Regions from separate parts of the Pseudodesulfovibrio mercurii genome, predicted to be linked through region 1. Evidence: predicted binding sites of a transcription regulator. Region 1 holds the regulator's gene; each other region holds the start of a gene.

Evidence for each region. Region 1 encodes sigma-54, which starts transcription at its own class of promoters, with help from an activator protein. Its sites were predicted from a motif close to CTGGCACGGNNNNTGCTT; they were not measured.
Region 2: the regulator sigma-54 is predicted to act here: its motif matches at 2,200-2,217, upstream of DND132_RS08020 (glycyl radical protein).
Region 3: the regulator sigma-54 is predicted to act here: its motif matches at 2,631-2,648, upstream of prsT (XrtA/PEP-CTERM system TPR-repeat protein PrsT).

Annotation. Positions count from the first base shown of each region.
Region 1 covers NC_016803.1:587,026-591,499, reverse strand. Annotated here, with positions in the region: gene lptB (LPS export ABC transporter ATP-binding protein) at 1-715, shown strand, start outside; gene rpoN (RNA polymerase factor sigma-54) at 952-2,361, shown strand; gene hpf (ribosome hibernation-promoting factor, HPF/YfiA family) at 2,396-2,938, shown strand; gene DND132_RS02760 (PTS sugar transporter subunit IIA) at 2,941-3,390, shown strand; gene rapZ (RNase adapter RapZ) at 3,409-4,290, shown strand; gene DND132_RS02750 (PTS sugar transporter subunit IIA) at 4,293-4,474, shown strand, end outside.
Region 2 covers NC_016803.1:1,759,428-1,763,901, reverse strand. Annotated here, with positions in the region: gene DND132_RS08020 (glycyl radical protein) at 1-2,078, opposite strand, end outside; gene DND132_RS08015 (sigma-54 interaction domain-containing protein) at 2,379-3,791, opposite strand; gene DND132_RS08010 (DMT family transporter) at 3,899-4,474, opposite strand, start outside.
Region 3 covers NC_016803.1:1,335,210-1,339,683, reverse strand. Annotated here, with positions in the region: gene DND132_RS06175 (HlyD family secretion protein) at 1-212, opposite strand, end outside; gene DND132_RS06170 (ABC transporter ATP-binding protein) at 209-928, opposite strand; gene DND132_RS06165 (ABC transporter permease) at 930-2,060, opposite strand; gene prsT (XrtA/PEP-CTERM system TPR-repeat protein PrsT) at 2,698-4,474, shown strand, end outside.

The sequences.
Region 1 (4,474 bases):
ACTGCGTGCCACCAATTTGTCCAAGCGGTACGGCCAGAAAGAGGTCGTCCACGGGATCAACATCGAGCTCAACGCCCGCGAGGTGGTCGGCCTGCTCGGCCCCAACGGAGCGGGCAAGACGACCACGTTCTACATGCTCGTGGGCATCGTCCAGCCCAACACCGGCGAGGTCACCCTGAACGGGCGGCCGCTTACGGACAAGCCCCTGCACGAGCGCGCCCGCATGGGGGTCAGCTACCTGCCCCAGGAGAGCTCCATCTTCCGCAAGCTGACCGTGCGCCAGAACCTCCAGATCATCCTGGAGCAGACCGGCCTGACCTCGAAGCAGCAGCGCGTCCGGGCCGACGAGCTCCTGGAGATGTTCACCATCACCAAGCTGGCGGACCAGGCGGCCATGTTCCTGTCCGGCGGCGAGCGGCGCAGGCTCGAGATCGCCAGGGCGCTCATCCTCGCCCCCCAGTTCATCCTCCTGGACGAGCCCTTCGCGGGCATCGACCCCATCGCGGTCATCGACATCCAGGAGATCATCTCCGTGCTCAAGTCCATGGAGATCGGCATCCTCATTTCCGACCACAACGTCAGGGAGACGTTGAATATCTGCGACCGCGCCTACCTGGTCTACGAGGGCACGGTCATCCTGGAGGGAGGGCCGGACGAGATCGTCAAGTCCAGCCGCGCCCGGCAGATATATCTGGGCGAGGATTTCCGTCTCTGAGCCTTTTCCGCATCTTTTTCCGCTTTCCCGATTTACACCGTTCGCAAAGGTTGGTACACTTTTTTCATACCAGAAATATGCCCGTTGAATTTGCAATAGAAACAGGATGTTATCACAATTGTGTTGCATCCTTTAATTCACTGTGACATAGTCGAACTGAAAAAAATGGCTGCCGAATGAAAAAAATTTTCGTTATCCGGCAGCCGATAAATACAACCTCAAGCGGGTGATGAATCATGGGATTGGAACTTCGGCAACAGCTCAAGCTCTCACAGCAACTGGTCATGACGCCCCAGTTGCAGCAGGCCATCAAGCTGCTGCAACTTTCGCGGCTTGAACTGCTGGAGACGGTGCAGCAGGAATTGTTGGAGAATCCTTTCCTGGACGAGACCGAGACCGAGACCGAGGTCCCGGACAAGGCGGAGGTCCTGACCGAATCCCAGGCCGAGGAGGAACTGGTCCGCAACGCGGACTGGGAGAACTACCTCGGCGAATTCTCCTCCACCTCCAAGCAGGCCCTGTCCCGCGACCTGGAGATGCCGGAGGAGGGCATGTCCTTCGAAGCCCGCCTGGCCTCCAAGCCCTCCCTGGAAGGGCATCTCAACTGGCAGATGCGCCTGTCCAGCTTCACCGAGCACGAACTGGCCATCGGCGACGTCATCCTCGGCAATCTCGACTCCAACGGCTACCTCCAGGCCTCCATGGAGGAACTGACCGCCATGGTCCAGGCCACCCCGGAGGAGGTCGAGTCCGTCCTGACCCGCATCCAGCATCTCGACCCCGTGGGCGTCGGCTCCCGCACCCCGCAGGAGTGCCTGCTGGTCCAGATGGAGGTCCTGGGCTACGACGATCCGACGCTCATCTCCCTGGTGCGCGACCACCTGGAGGACCTGGAGAAGAACCGCTACAAGCCCCTGGCCCGCAAGTTCAAGATCTCCATGGAGGACCTCAAGGCCTACCTGGACCTGATCCAGACCCTCGACCCCATGCCGGGCGCCAATTTTTCCAGCACCGAACCGCACTATGTCAGCCCCGACGTCTTCGTCTACAAGTACGGCGAGGACTTCGTCATCATCCTCAACGAGGACGGCATGCCCCGCCTTCAGATGAACACCTTCTACATGGATTCCATGAAGGGCGCGGCCGACAAGGAGAAGGAATATTTTCAGGAAAAGATGCGTTCCGCCGCATGGTTGATGAAAAGTCTGTACCAGCGGCAGCGAACCCTGTATAAAGTAGTCGAAAGCATTGTCGGCTTCCAGAGGGCCTTCTTCGAGGAAGGCGTGACGAAACTCAAACCCCTGATCCTCAAGGAGGTGGCGGAAGACATCGAGATGCACGAGTCCACCGTGAGCCGAATCACGACCAACAAGTATGTTTCGACCCCTCACGGCATCTTCGAGCTGAAGTTCTTCTTCAACTCGGCCCTGGACCTGAACGACGGTTCCCAGGTGGGTTCGGAGAGCGTCAAGGCGCTCATCAAGCAAATGATCGCAGACGAAGACACGAAGAAACCGCTCAGCGACGAGCGCATCGGCGAGATCCTCCAGGAAAAGCTGGAAGTGAACATCGCCCGGCGTACGGTCGCCAAATACCGCTCGGCAATGGGCATTGCTTCGTCTTCAAAACGCAAGCAGTACTTCTAGTCCCTGCTTGGCACTCACAACCAGGAGGCAGCGTATGAACATCAGCTTCACTTTCAAGAACTTCGAGCCTTCCGATCACCTCAAGGGGTATGCGGAAAAGCGTTTTGAAAAGGTAGCGAAATACGTTTCCGATGCGGAGGCAGATCTCCAGGTCAACCTGCTGGTCGATAAGTTCCGCCACAAGGCGGACGTGATCCTGAACTCGGATCGCATTCACATCTCGGCCTATGAAGACTCGGAAGACATGTACTCCACCATAGACATGGTCCTGGACAAGCTGGAAGCCCAGCTTCGCAAGATGCGTGAAAAGATGAAGAATCGCCCCAGGCAGGCGAGTCCCAATAAATTGGTGCAGATGAACTACCTGTCCTACGAGGACCTTGCTTCCGGTTCGTCGCCCACCATCGTCGGCAGCGATGCATACGAGCCCAAGCCCATGTCCGTGGAAGAGGCCGCCATGCAGCTTGATGCCCGCGACAAGGAATTCCTGGTCTTCCTCAACGCGGAGACCGATGGCGTCAACGTTATCTACAAGAGAAAGAACGGCGATTACGGCCTCATAGACCCCGGTAACTAAGCATGAAACTCAGTGATTACCTGGCGAAGGAACTGATCCTTCCCGAGCTCAAGTCCGAGACCAAGTCGGACGTGCTGCAAGAACTCGTCGCCCCCCTGGGCGAGCAATATCCAGAGATGGACACGGACCATGCGGTCCGTGTCCTTCTCGACCGCGAGGGGCTGGGCTCCACCGGTATCGGCGACGGCATCGCCATCCCCCACGGCAAGCTTGAGGATCTGGGAAAGGTCATCGTGGTCGTGGGCCGCAGCCTCAAGGGCGTGGAGTTCGAGGCTCTCGACCACAGGCCCTGTACCATTTTCTTCCTGGTCCTGGCCCCGGAGCAGGTGGCGGGCATGCACCTGCGCGTCCTGGCCCAGATATCCCGTCTCCTCAAGGACGAGGAATTCCGCAAGGCGTTCCTGTCGGCCGAGGACGTCGAAGGGCTCTGGGCCCTCCTCAAGAGCGTGTAACTCCATGGGCGGACTCCGTTGACCTCGACCAATCCCTTTCCCGTGGTGATCGTCACCGGACTTTCCGGGTCCGGCAAGAGCACCGCCCTCAAGGTCTTCGAGGACCTGGGATTTTTCTGTATCGACGGGCTGCCCTCCGAGATGTCGCCCAAGCTGGCCGAGCTCATCCTGACCTTCGACACCAAGTACCGCGGCATGGCGCTCGGCATGGACCTGCGCCAGTTCGAGTTCGTGGACGGCTGGGGAAAGGCCCTGGAGGGGTTCGCCGAGTTGGGCATCACCCCGCAGGTCCTCTTTCTCGAGGCCAAGATGGCCGAACTGGTCCGCCGCTACGCCACCACCCGCCGTCCCCATCCGCTGGAGAGCCGCAACCTCGGCCTGGAAGCGGCCCTGGAGATGGAGAAGAAGCTCCTGGCGCCTGTCCGCTCGGGCGCGGCCCTGGTCCTGGACACCACGGACTACTCCATCCACGACCTGCGCCGGGTCATCCAGACCAAGTGGTCGGCCCTGGAGGACGTGGGGCTGGGCATGCGGGTGCACATCATCACCTTCGGCTTCAAGTACGGCGTGCCGTCCGAGGCGGACCTGGTCTTCGACCTCCGCTTCCTGCCCAATCCATATTTCGACAAGTCCCTGCGCTCCCTGTCCGGCCTGGACAAGGCCGTGTCCGACTACGTCCTGGACAATCCCACGGGGCAGGGCTTCATCCGGCGGTTCCACGATTTTCTGCTCTATCTTCTGCCTCTGTACGCCGAGGAAGGGCGCTACAGGATCACCCTGGCCCTGGGCTGCACCGGCGGCCGCCACCGGTCGGTTTCCGTGGCCGAGTCGGTACTGGCAACCCTGAAGGAAAAGGGGTATACGGTTTCGATCGAACATCGACACATGGAACTCGGATAGACATGGTTGCACAGACTGACAAGAAATCCGGCGTGATCGGCGTGGTGCTGGTCACCCACGGCAGCTTCGGCGAGACCCTGCTCAAGGCGGCCGAGATGGTCCTGGGTCCCCAGGAGAACTGCCTGGCCGTGGGCATCGACGTGAACAAGGGCGTGGACGAGGCCCTGGAAAATGTGCGCAAGGC
Region 2 (4,474 bases), 1.2 Mb from region 1:
GAGCCGTCGGTGAGGGCGACACCCGCCTTGCGGCCGGTCGGAAGCGCTCCCATGAGCGCGCCGAAGTAGTTGTGGTACGACAGGGAGTAGGCGTCGAGCGGAGTGCGGTAGCCGAAACAATCGGGGCCGATGGAATTGTGGATTTCGTCCACGTCGTGGTAGTACTGCTGCACGAATTCCTCGATCTCCGGATAGTCGTTGCCGTGCTTGGGCGCGTCGTAGCACATCTTGCGGATGTCCTCGTATCCCTCGAAGTTGGCCTTGATGGCCGTCATGAGCTGCTCCATGGTGATCTTTCTGGTGTCGAAGACGAGGTGCTTGATGGCCAGCAGCGAGTTCGCCGCGTCGATACCGGCGGTCATGATCGGGTTGACCTGCGGATAGCGGGTTCCCCCGGCCTCCTCGCACATGCCCTTTTCGATGCAGCCGTCGTACATCACCGAGCGCAGCACGCTGGGAACCACCTGGAGGCGGGCCATCTGCGACAGGTCGGAATGCTTGCGCGAGACGGTGAAGAGGTGCTTCAACTGGCACTTGTAGGCGTCGTACAGCTCATCGAAGCTCTGGAACGAGGTGATGTCGCCGGTCTCCACGCCCAGTTGCTTCTTGGTCCGCGGGTCCTTGCCGTTGTACATCACCATTTCTATGATCTTGGCGAGACAGGGCTGGTCCTCCTGGGTGATGAAGCTGCCCTTGCCGCAGATGCCGGTGGATACGCAGCCGTAGTTGCCGCAGTTGCGGGCGTCCTCCAGGGTGATGCCGTCCTTGTATTGGGCGAAACGGGCCAGGGTGCGCTCGATCACGGCGGTGTTGTTGAGGATCTGGGGCTGGCCCGAGCCGCCGCGGATGCACTGCACGACCTTGCCCATGTAGGACTCGGACAGCTTCGGATGATAGAGCAGGGTCAGGGTCGGCTGGATGCCGCGCGCTTGGATCTGGGTCTCGAGCAGCAACACCTCGAGTTCGGTGCTGGCGTCGCGTCCGTCCTTGTCCAGGCCGCCGATGGTCATGGTCTGGCCGGTGTGGCCGGAAAGGGTCTTGGCGTAGGAGCCGCCCTGGTACTCGGCCAGCTCCATGTGCTTGATCCATTGCAGCTTCAGCAGGGCCACGACCTGCTCACGGTTCAGCTTACCCTCTTCGATGTCCTTCTTGTAGAAGGGATACATGTACTGGCCGAAACGGCCGGGCGAGGTGGCGCAGGCCATCTGCTCGGTCTCGATGCACACGTGCATGAACCAGAAGGACTGGATGGCCTCGCGGAAGTTGCGGGCCGGGAATTCGGGCACGCGGCGGCAGATCTCCGCGATCTCCAGGAGTTCGGCCTTGTTCTTGGGGTCGGTCTCCTCGGCGGCGGCATTTTCCACCAGTTCGGCGTAGCGGTGCGAATGGGCGATGACGGCCTCGCAGACCACGATCATGGAACGGTAGAGGTCGAAACGCTCCTTGTCCGCCAGCGTGGTGGGACAATTGCGCAGGCGCTCCTTCAGGTCGTCGAGAACGGCGCGCATGCCGTGGTTCAGGACCTTGGGGTAGTCGGCGATGCCGGAGCCGCTGGCCACGCTGACGTTCTCGTAGAACATGCCGGCCTTGTGGTAGGGGTGCGAATCGAACCCGAACATATCCTTGAACATCTTGTTGTTCAGGTCGATGCAGGTGCGTCCCTTCCATTCCTTGTAGGTCTGCTTCAGCAGGTCCTCGGTCTCCCGGGGAATCTTCATTTCGCCAAGAGACGTCATCTTGGCCATCTGCATCTCGTCCTTGATCCACTGGACGTTCCACTCCGGATAGGGATAGACGCCGCAACGCGTGCCCGTGAGGGTGCCGACGATGGGGTTGCCGTCGAGAAAAATCTTCTTCTGGGTCAGCACCCGCTCAAGCAGCCTGGCGCGGATGTATACAACGGGCTCACCGTTGTACTCGGTGTATACATCGTGCAGGAACTGGAGGCGCTCCGGGTCCATCACCTGAGGCGCTTCCATTAAAAAGTCCTTGTATTCCTTGAACCTCGCGTTAATCGTCTCCCAGTTGATCTTGTACGCCGTGGGGCCTGTGGCCACCTTTGTCATGTCGAAAGGCATGCTCGCCACTGCATCTATGGCCTGCTTCTTGGAGTTGTTGGACTCGATTTGCGTCATAGCGATTTCTCCCGGTTTGGGTTTTGTACATTTACGCCGCAAATGGGGCGAATACCTTGCCGGGTAGCACAAGGCGTGCCAGTCGGGTGTTTTGCTTAACATCCTTGATTTTTGGGACTATTTTAGAGAAAACCCCGATGAGGGAGAGCAATATCTCTTTGCGATTAGGAGGAAATCTTTCTTTTAGAAAAGATTCCTTTCGCCCGGCCGCCGGGGCGGGTCGGTGGTGTCGGCGAAGGCGGCTCAGTAGCCGTCGGAGATGTCGAGCGTCTTGATGCGGTACCGAAGGCCAGCCGCCGTCATCCGGAAGATGCGGGCGGCCTTGGCGACGTTGCCGCCGGTCACGCGCAGCACGTTCTGGATGCAGTGGCGCTCATAGTCGTTCAGACATTGCTTGAGGGGGACGACCTCGCCGCGCTGCACCTCGGCGTAGTCGAAATAGGACCTGACGGCGCTCGCTTCGACCGGAACGGACGCGGTGGAGGCCGCCGGTGCGGCAGCGTGTTCCGCATGCATGTGCGCCTTCCGGAAGTGCGGCGGCAGACACGAGTCGGTGATGACGTCCGCGGAACCGAGCATGACCAGACAGCATTCGATGACGTGCGCCAACTCGCGGATGTTGCCCGGCCAGCTGTATTCCAGGAATTGCTGGAACACGTCGTCCGAGAAACGGATCGACTTGTGATCGGCGCGCAGATCCGAGACCTCGACGAAGGAGTGGGCCAGGATGGGGATGTCGTCCTTGCGCTCGCGCAGGGGCGGAATCTCCAGACCGACCACGGCCAGCCGGTAGAAGAGATCGAGGCGCAGGATGCCGCGCTCCACGGCGGCCAGGGGCGGCTCGTTCAGCACGCTGACGATGCGGACATCCACCGGAATCTCCGAATAGGAGCCGAGGCGGCAGACGCGTTTTTCCTGCAGAACCCGCAACAGCTTGGTCTGCAGGGTCAGGGGCATGGAGTTCAGCTCGTCGAGCAGGAGGGTGCCGCCGTCGGCCTTTTCGAAAAGGCCGGCCTTGTCCGTGGCGTCGGTATAGGCTCCCTTGACGGTGCCGAACAGAATGCCTTCCAGCAGGTTCTCCGGAATGGCCGCGCAGTTGACGGGGATGAACGGCTTGCCGCTTCGCTCGCTTTCGGAGTGGATGCCTTGGGCGAAAACCTCCTTGCCCACACCCGATTCTCCCCAGATCATGACCGATGCCGAGGTCTTCGCGGCGGCCTTGGCCGCATGGATGACGTCAAGCAGCTGCGCGTTGCGGCCCACGATGCTGTCAAAGGTATAGAGGCCGGAGGTATGGCCGGAAAAGGCCGGGGCCTTGCATCTGTCCCGTTTGCCATTGATCAGGGTGGGGCCGAGCCAGATGATGAACGCGATGCAGCCGTCTATTTCGCCGTTGTCGAAGAGAGGGAAAAAATCGGTGACCGTGCTGGCCAGATAGTTGTTCGTGGTCTTGTACCAGTAGGCGCGTTTCAGCAGGGGGGCCTTCTTCTGGAGGCACTCCATGGTCGGAATGAGATCGCGTTCGTGGGGGAGATAGAGGTTCGTGATGTGTTGGCCCACTACGTTGATGTGGGTGAACCCATCCGTGCGGCGCTGTATGGAGTTCATGTATTCGCAGACGCCCTGGGCGTTGACCACGGCTACCCCTACGGCCATGGATTCCCATAGGGCCTGCATTTCTGGTGTCAAAACGATTTTTCGGCTGACGTTACGCAGTGTGCCTATGTCGAAGTCCTTCATCGTTCATTCTCTCCATTCGCTTCTCACGTCCGGTTATGGATTTTTGGCCGATTGTTCAACGAATTGCAAGGAGATGGCCAGACAGAGAGGATCAGGGCTCCTCCCATGAGACAGGCGATGCCGACGACCGCATGCGGCGTGACCGCCTCGTTCAGGCAAAGGAAGCCGAGCAGCGCGGCGCAGAGCGGTTCGGCCAGTCCCAGGGTGGCGGCCGTCGGAGCCGGAGTGGTGCGGAGCCCGCCGAGCATGAGCGTGAACGCGAGAGCGGCCGTGACCAAGCCGAGGTCCAGCGCAACGGCAATGCCCGTGCCCGAGGCCAGCCAGCGCATGGGCGACAGGAAGAGAAACGGCGAAAGGCAGAGGCCGCACAGCAGACAAACCTCCATGATGCCGGTTTCCGGGGCGTAGCGCAGCAATGGCTTGCTGAAAACCACGTAGACGGCGTACGCGAACCCGGCCCCGATGGAAGGCAGCAGGGAGCGAAGCCGGTCCGGCGAGCCGTCCGTCCAGTTCAGGAGCACCAGGCCGAACAGGGCGACGATGGTGGCCGGATACCACGCTCGCGCCGGTCTTTCCGCGTTGACGATCCAGTTCAGTAC
Region 3 (4,474 bases), 750 kb from region 1:
TCGAAGGCCAGGTCACGTTCCTCGGTGGCCGGTTCGACTCGGCCGTAGGCCGCCACCCACGGGGAGCGGTTACTGATCGGCGGGGTCGCGGCCATGTCTTCGGTGGAGCTGCCGACGTCGGGCAGGGAGGCGGAAAGCCACTGCGGCGATTCATGGACCACGTAGACCGCGGCGCCGATGGTGATCGCCAGGAGCAAGAGTACTATTCTCATGGTTTCCTCTCGGGAGCCTTTGCCCCGTCCTGGGGCTGTGGGTGGAGCAGGCCGTCCTCGATGGTCACGATGCGGTCGGCGAAATCCACGGTCCTGGGGTCATGGGTGACCACGACCACGGCGCGGTCGCCCCGCTTGGCCAGGGAGTGCATCAGCTCCATGACCTGCTGGCCGTTGACCGAGTCCAGGGCGGCCGTGGGTTCGTCGGCCAGGATGACCTGCGGCGACCCGGCCAGGGCGCGGGCGATGGCCAGGCGCTGTTTCTGCCCGCCGCTCATGGTCCCGGGCTTGACCTGGGCCTTGTCGTCCAGGCCCACGTCGGCCAGGGTCTTCATGGCCGTCTCCCTGGCCCGGCGGCGGGTGTAGCCCCGCAGGTCCAGGGCGACCATGACATTTTCGAGGACGTTGAGGGTCGGGAACAGGTTGTATTCCTGAAAGATGTAGCCGAGGTTGTCGAGCCGGATCCTCCCCAGGGCCCGCTCGGACAGGCCGGACACGTCGTGTCCCGCCACGGTGATGGAGCCCGAGGTGGGCTTGAGGATGCAGCCCATGATGGACAGGAGGGTGGTCTTGCCGCTGCCCGACGGGCCCATGAGCATGAGCACCTCTCCCCGGACCACGTCCAGGGTGGCGTCGCGCAGGGCATACTCCTGGTTGCCCGCCGGGCCGTAGGCCTTGGATATGCTCCGGAGTTCGATGGCCGTCTTCGTCGTCATCCTACCTCCCCTTGAAGACCAGGATCGGGTCGAGCGCCATGACCTTGCGGATGGAGATCACCGCAGAGCTGACGCACATGAACAGGGTAAGAAAGAACATGCCCCCGCCCAGCAGGGGGGGGATGACGATGGCCGTTGCCGTGAAATCGCTGAGCCGGGAGACCATGATCGAGATGGTGATGCCGAACCCGTAGCCGAGCACGGCGCTCAGGGACGCCTGGGTGAGCAGGATGCCGTATATGTAGGAATTGGGCGCGCCCATGGCCTTGAGGGTGGCGAACTCCGCGATGTGGTCCAGGGTGGTGGCGTACAGGGTCTGGGCCACGATGACCGTGCCAACAACGAGGCCGAGGAAGGCGGCGATGAGGATGCCCGTGCCAGCGCCGGTGTTGAACATCCAGTACCGCTGGGTCTTCCAGCTGAACTCCCCGGTGGTGTAGACGTCCACGCCCTGCACGTGTCGGCGGATGGAGTCGCGCAGGGCCTCGGGGGAGACGCCCTTGTCCGCTTTCACCAGAATGTATGTGAATTCGCCGGGTTTCAGGCTCGAAACCTTCCAGGCCGTGTCCAGATTGGCGAACACGAAGGGCGAGGTGGTGAAGGACCGGATGCCCTGGGTGAACCCGACCACGCGGGCCCGCTTGTCGTTGATCTCCACGACCACCCCCTGCCTGGGGACGCCGAGCTTGTCCACGTAGAGCTGGTCCGGGATGATGCCGTCGCGCAGGTCCAGGAGGTCGGTGGACCCGGCCACCATGCCCCAGGGGCCGCCCATGCCCTTGGCCGGTTCGAAGCCGATGATCTGGATCGACTCCTGGCCGCCGTCCGGCTTTTTCCAATTGGCGAACTGGGTGATGAACTTGGCGGCCCGGGCCACGCCCGGCGCGGACAGCGTATCGTAATACTTGCTCTCCTTGAGGGGCAGGGCGATGTCGAAGTTCTTGACGCCCGGCGAGGTCACCCAGACGTCGGCCCCGGAGTGGTCGATGACCGACGAGATGGTCGTGGTGAACCCGAGGAAGAGGCCCACCTGGATGGTGATCAGGACCACGGAAAAGACGATTCCGGTCAGGGTCACGACCAGACGGAGCTTGTCGTGGAAAAGATTCTGGCAGGCGATGGTGGCGATCATTGTGGTCCGATTGTTCTCGTTGATGGCTATATCAAATAGCAAATTTCGCGCCGGGGTGCCAACCGGAAAGATATGGCCCCCACAGGCTCATCGTCCACGACTTTTGTGCAAAAAAACGCAAATCGAGGTGAGATCGGACACGCTCAAGTCCTGCCCGATGCATTGTGTCCGGAAATGACCCTCGTTTTGATCCGGGAAAAGCGGACAACTCGCTTATTCATAATATATCTATTCGATATATATATGAATAATGCCATAAGTTCAGGTTGAGGGTGCGTGCATTGATAAAATCAATGGTAAAATGGTTTATGTATCGACATCGATATCAATTCGCTGGAAATGACCGTTCGATACAGAAATAAACGTCATGATCTGTGGAAAACTATCGGGACTTTTTTTTAGAATTTTTCTCGTCTTTTTTTAGAAAGCTGATTGCCTTCCGGGATCATTTTTCGGGGAAAACGGAAAGTCCGGATAAACCGGACTTCAGGGGGGTCCGTTTCGTTTAATATAAGGAATATATCTAGCTTAAACATTCGTTTTTAATGTATTTTTTTGTGAACAGTCCTCCTGGCATGATTCTGGCTATATGGTGGGCTCCGCCTGAGGAATCGGAGCATCATATTTGGAGGATGCCGTGAAACTGAAGAATTTTGTCTACCTGACCATGATCATTGTCCTTCTTGCCGCATGCGGGAAGAACGACGTCGCCAATATGCTGGAAGAGGGCGAGCAGTACCGGAACGACGGCAACTATTCCGGCGCCATCGTCATCTACAAGACGATCCTCGATGAGCACCCCAATGAACTGAAGGCCCGGCTCGGTCTGGCCAAGTCGTACCTGGCCACCGGCAAGCTGGACCAGGCGCGCAAGAATTTCGAAAAGTACCAGCTGCAAAATCCGTATGATAAGGAATTGGGGTACGACCTGGCCCGTCTGGAGCGGCTTTCCCAGAACAAGCCCAAGGCCCTGGAGTACGCGGCCGCGTATTGCAAGGATTACCCCGAATCCGTGGAGGGCGCACTGCTCTTCGGGCACCTGCTGCTTGAGGGCGGCAATGACGTGCAGGCCGAGGAATGGTTCAGCAAGGCGCTCCAGCTGGCCCCCGAGAACACCGAGGCGCGCATCGGCCTGGCCCAGGTCTACAAGAGCCGGGGCCGGAAGGACGCCGCGGACAAGGCCATCGCCGAGGTCCTGGCCAAGGACCCGACCAACCGCGAAGCCCTGTACTTCAAGGCCGGCCGCGAGCTGGAGGATAAGAACAAGAAGGCCTACCGGCAGACCTTCACCGCCATCAGCGACGCCTATCCCCATGACGCCTACGCCAAGTATATCAAGGCCCAGGCCATGCTGGAGGAGAAAAAGTTCGACACCGCGGCCCAGTTGGCCAAGGAACTCCGGTCCATGGCGCCCAAGATGCCGTACGCCGACAAGACCGTCGGTTTGTCCATGTATTTGCAGAAGAACTACCAGGAGGCCATCAACGCCTACCACAAGGCCATATCCATCCGGCCCGACGCGGATTCGTATTTCTTCCTGGGCCTGAGCTACTACGCCGTGGGCGATCTGGAAACGGCCATCAGCCATCTCCGGGTGGCCGCGGACCGCGCCGACGACTATCTCAAGGCCCGTGAGATGATCTCCATGATCCTCCTGCAGCAGCACCGGGTTGACGAGTCCATGGCCGAGGCCCGCAAGGTCCTGGAAAAGGACGCCGACAACGTCGCCGCCCGGATGACCCTGGCCGACGCCCTGACCATGAAGGGCGAGACCGAAGAGGCCATCGAGCAATACGAGGCCGTGACCAAGAACCGGCCCGACGACAGCGCGACGTACCTCAAGATGGGTGCGCTGAACTATGCCATGGGCAACATGAAGCAGGCCGAGACCGACCTGGCCCGCGCCGTGACCGCTTCGCCGGATTCCATCCGGCCCATGATCATTCTGTCCGCCTTCTACATCAAGAACGGTGAGAAGGACATGGCCCGGGCCACCCTCGAAGGCGGCCTGAACGGCAGCAAGACGGACTCCGTGCTCTATTTCCTGCTCGGACGGGTGGAACTCTCGGACAACAACGTCGACAAGGCCAAGGAATATCTGACCAAGGCCAAGGAGAGCAATCCGGATAATTCCGATCCGTACATAACCCTCGCCGCCCTGCACCTGGCCCAGAAGAACCCCGAGGGCGCGCTCACGGAATACACGGCCCTGCTCGAGCGCAAGCCCGACTACGTCCGCGCCTGGCTGGGCAAGGCCCTGGTGCTGCAACTCCTGCATCGCCCGGATGAGGCGGAGGCGAGCTTCCAGGAAGCGCTCAAGACCAACAGTCCCGAGGCCTACCTCAGCTATGCCGGCAGCCTGGTGCGCGGCGGCAAGCCGGACCAGGCCCTGGCCGTGCTCGATGACGGACGCG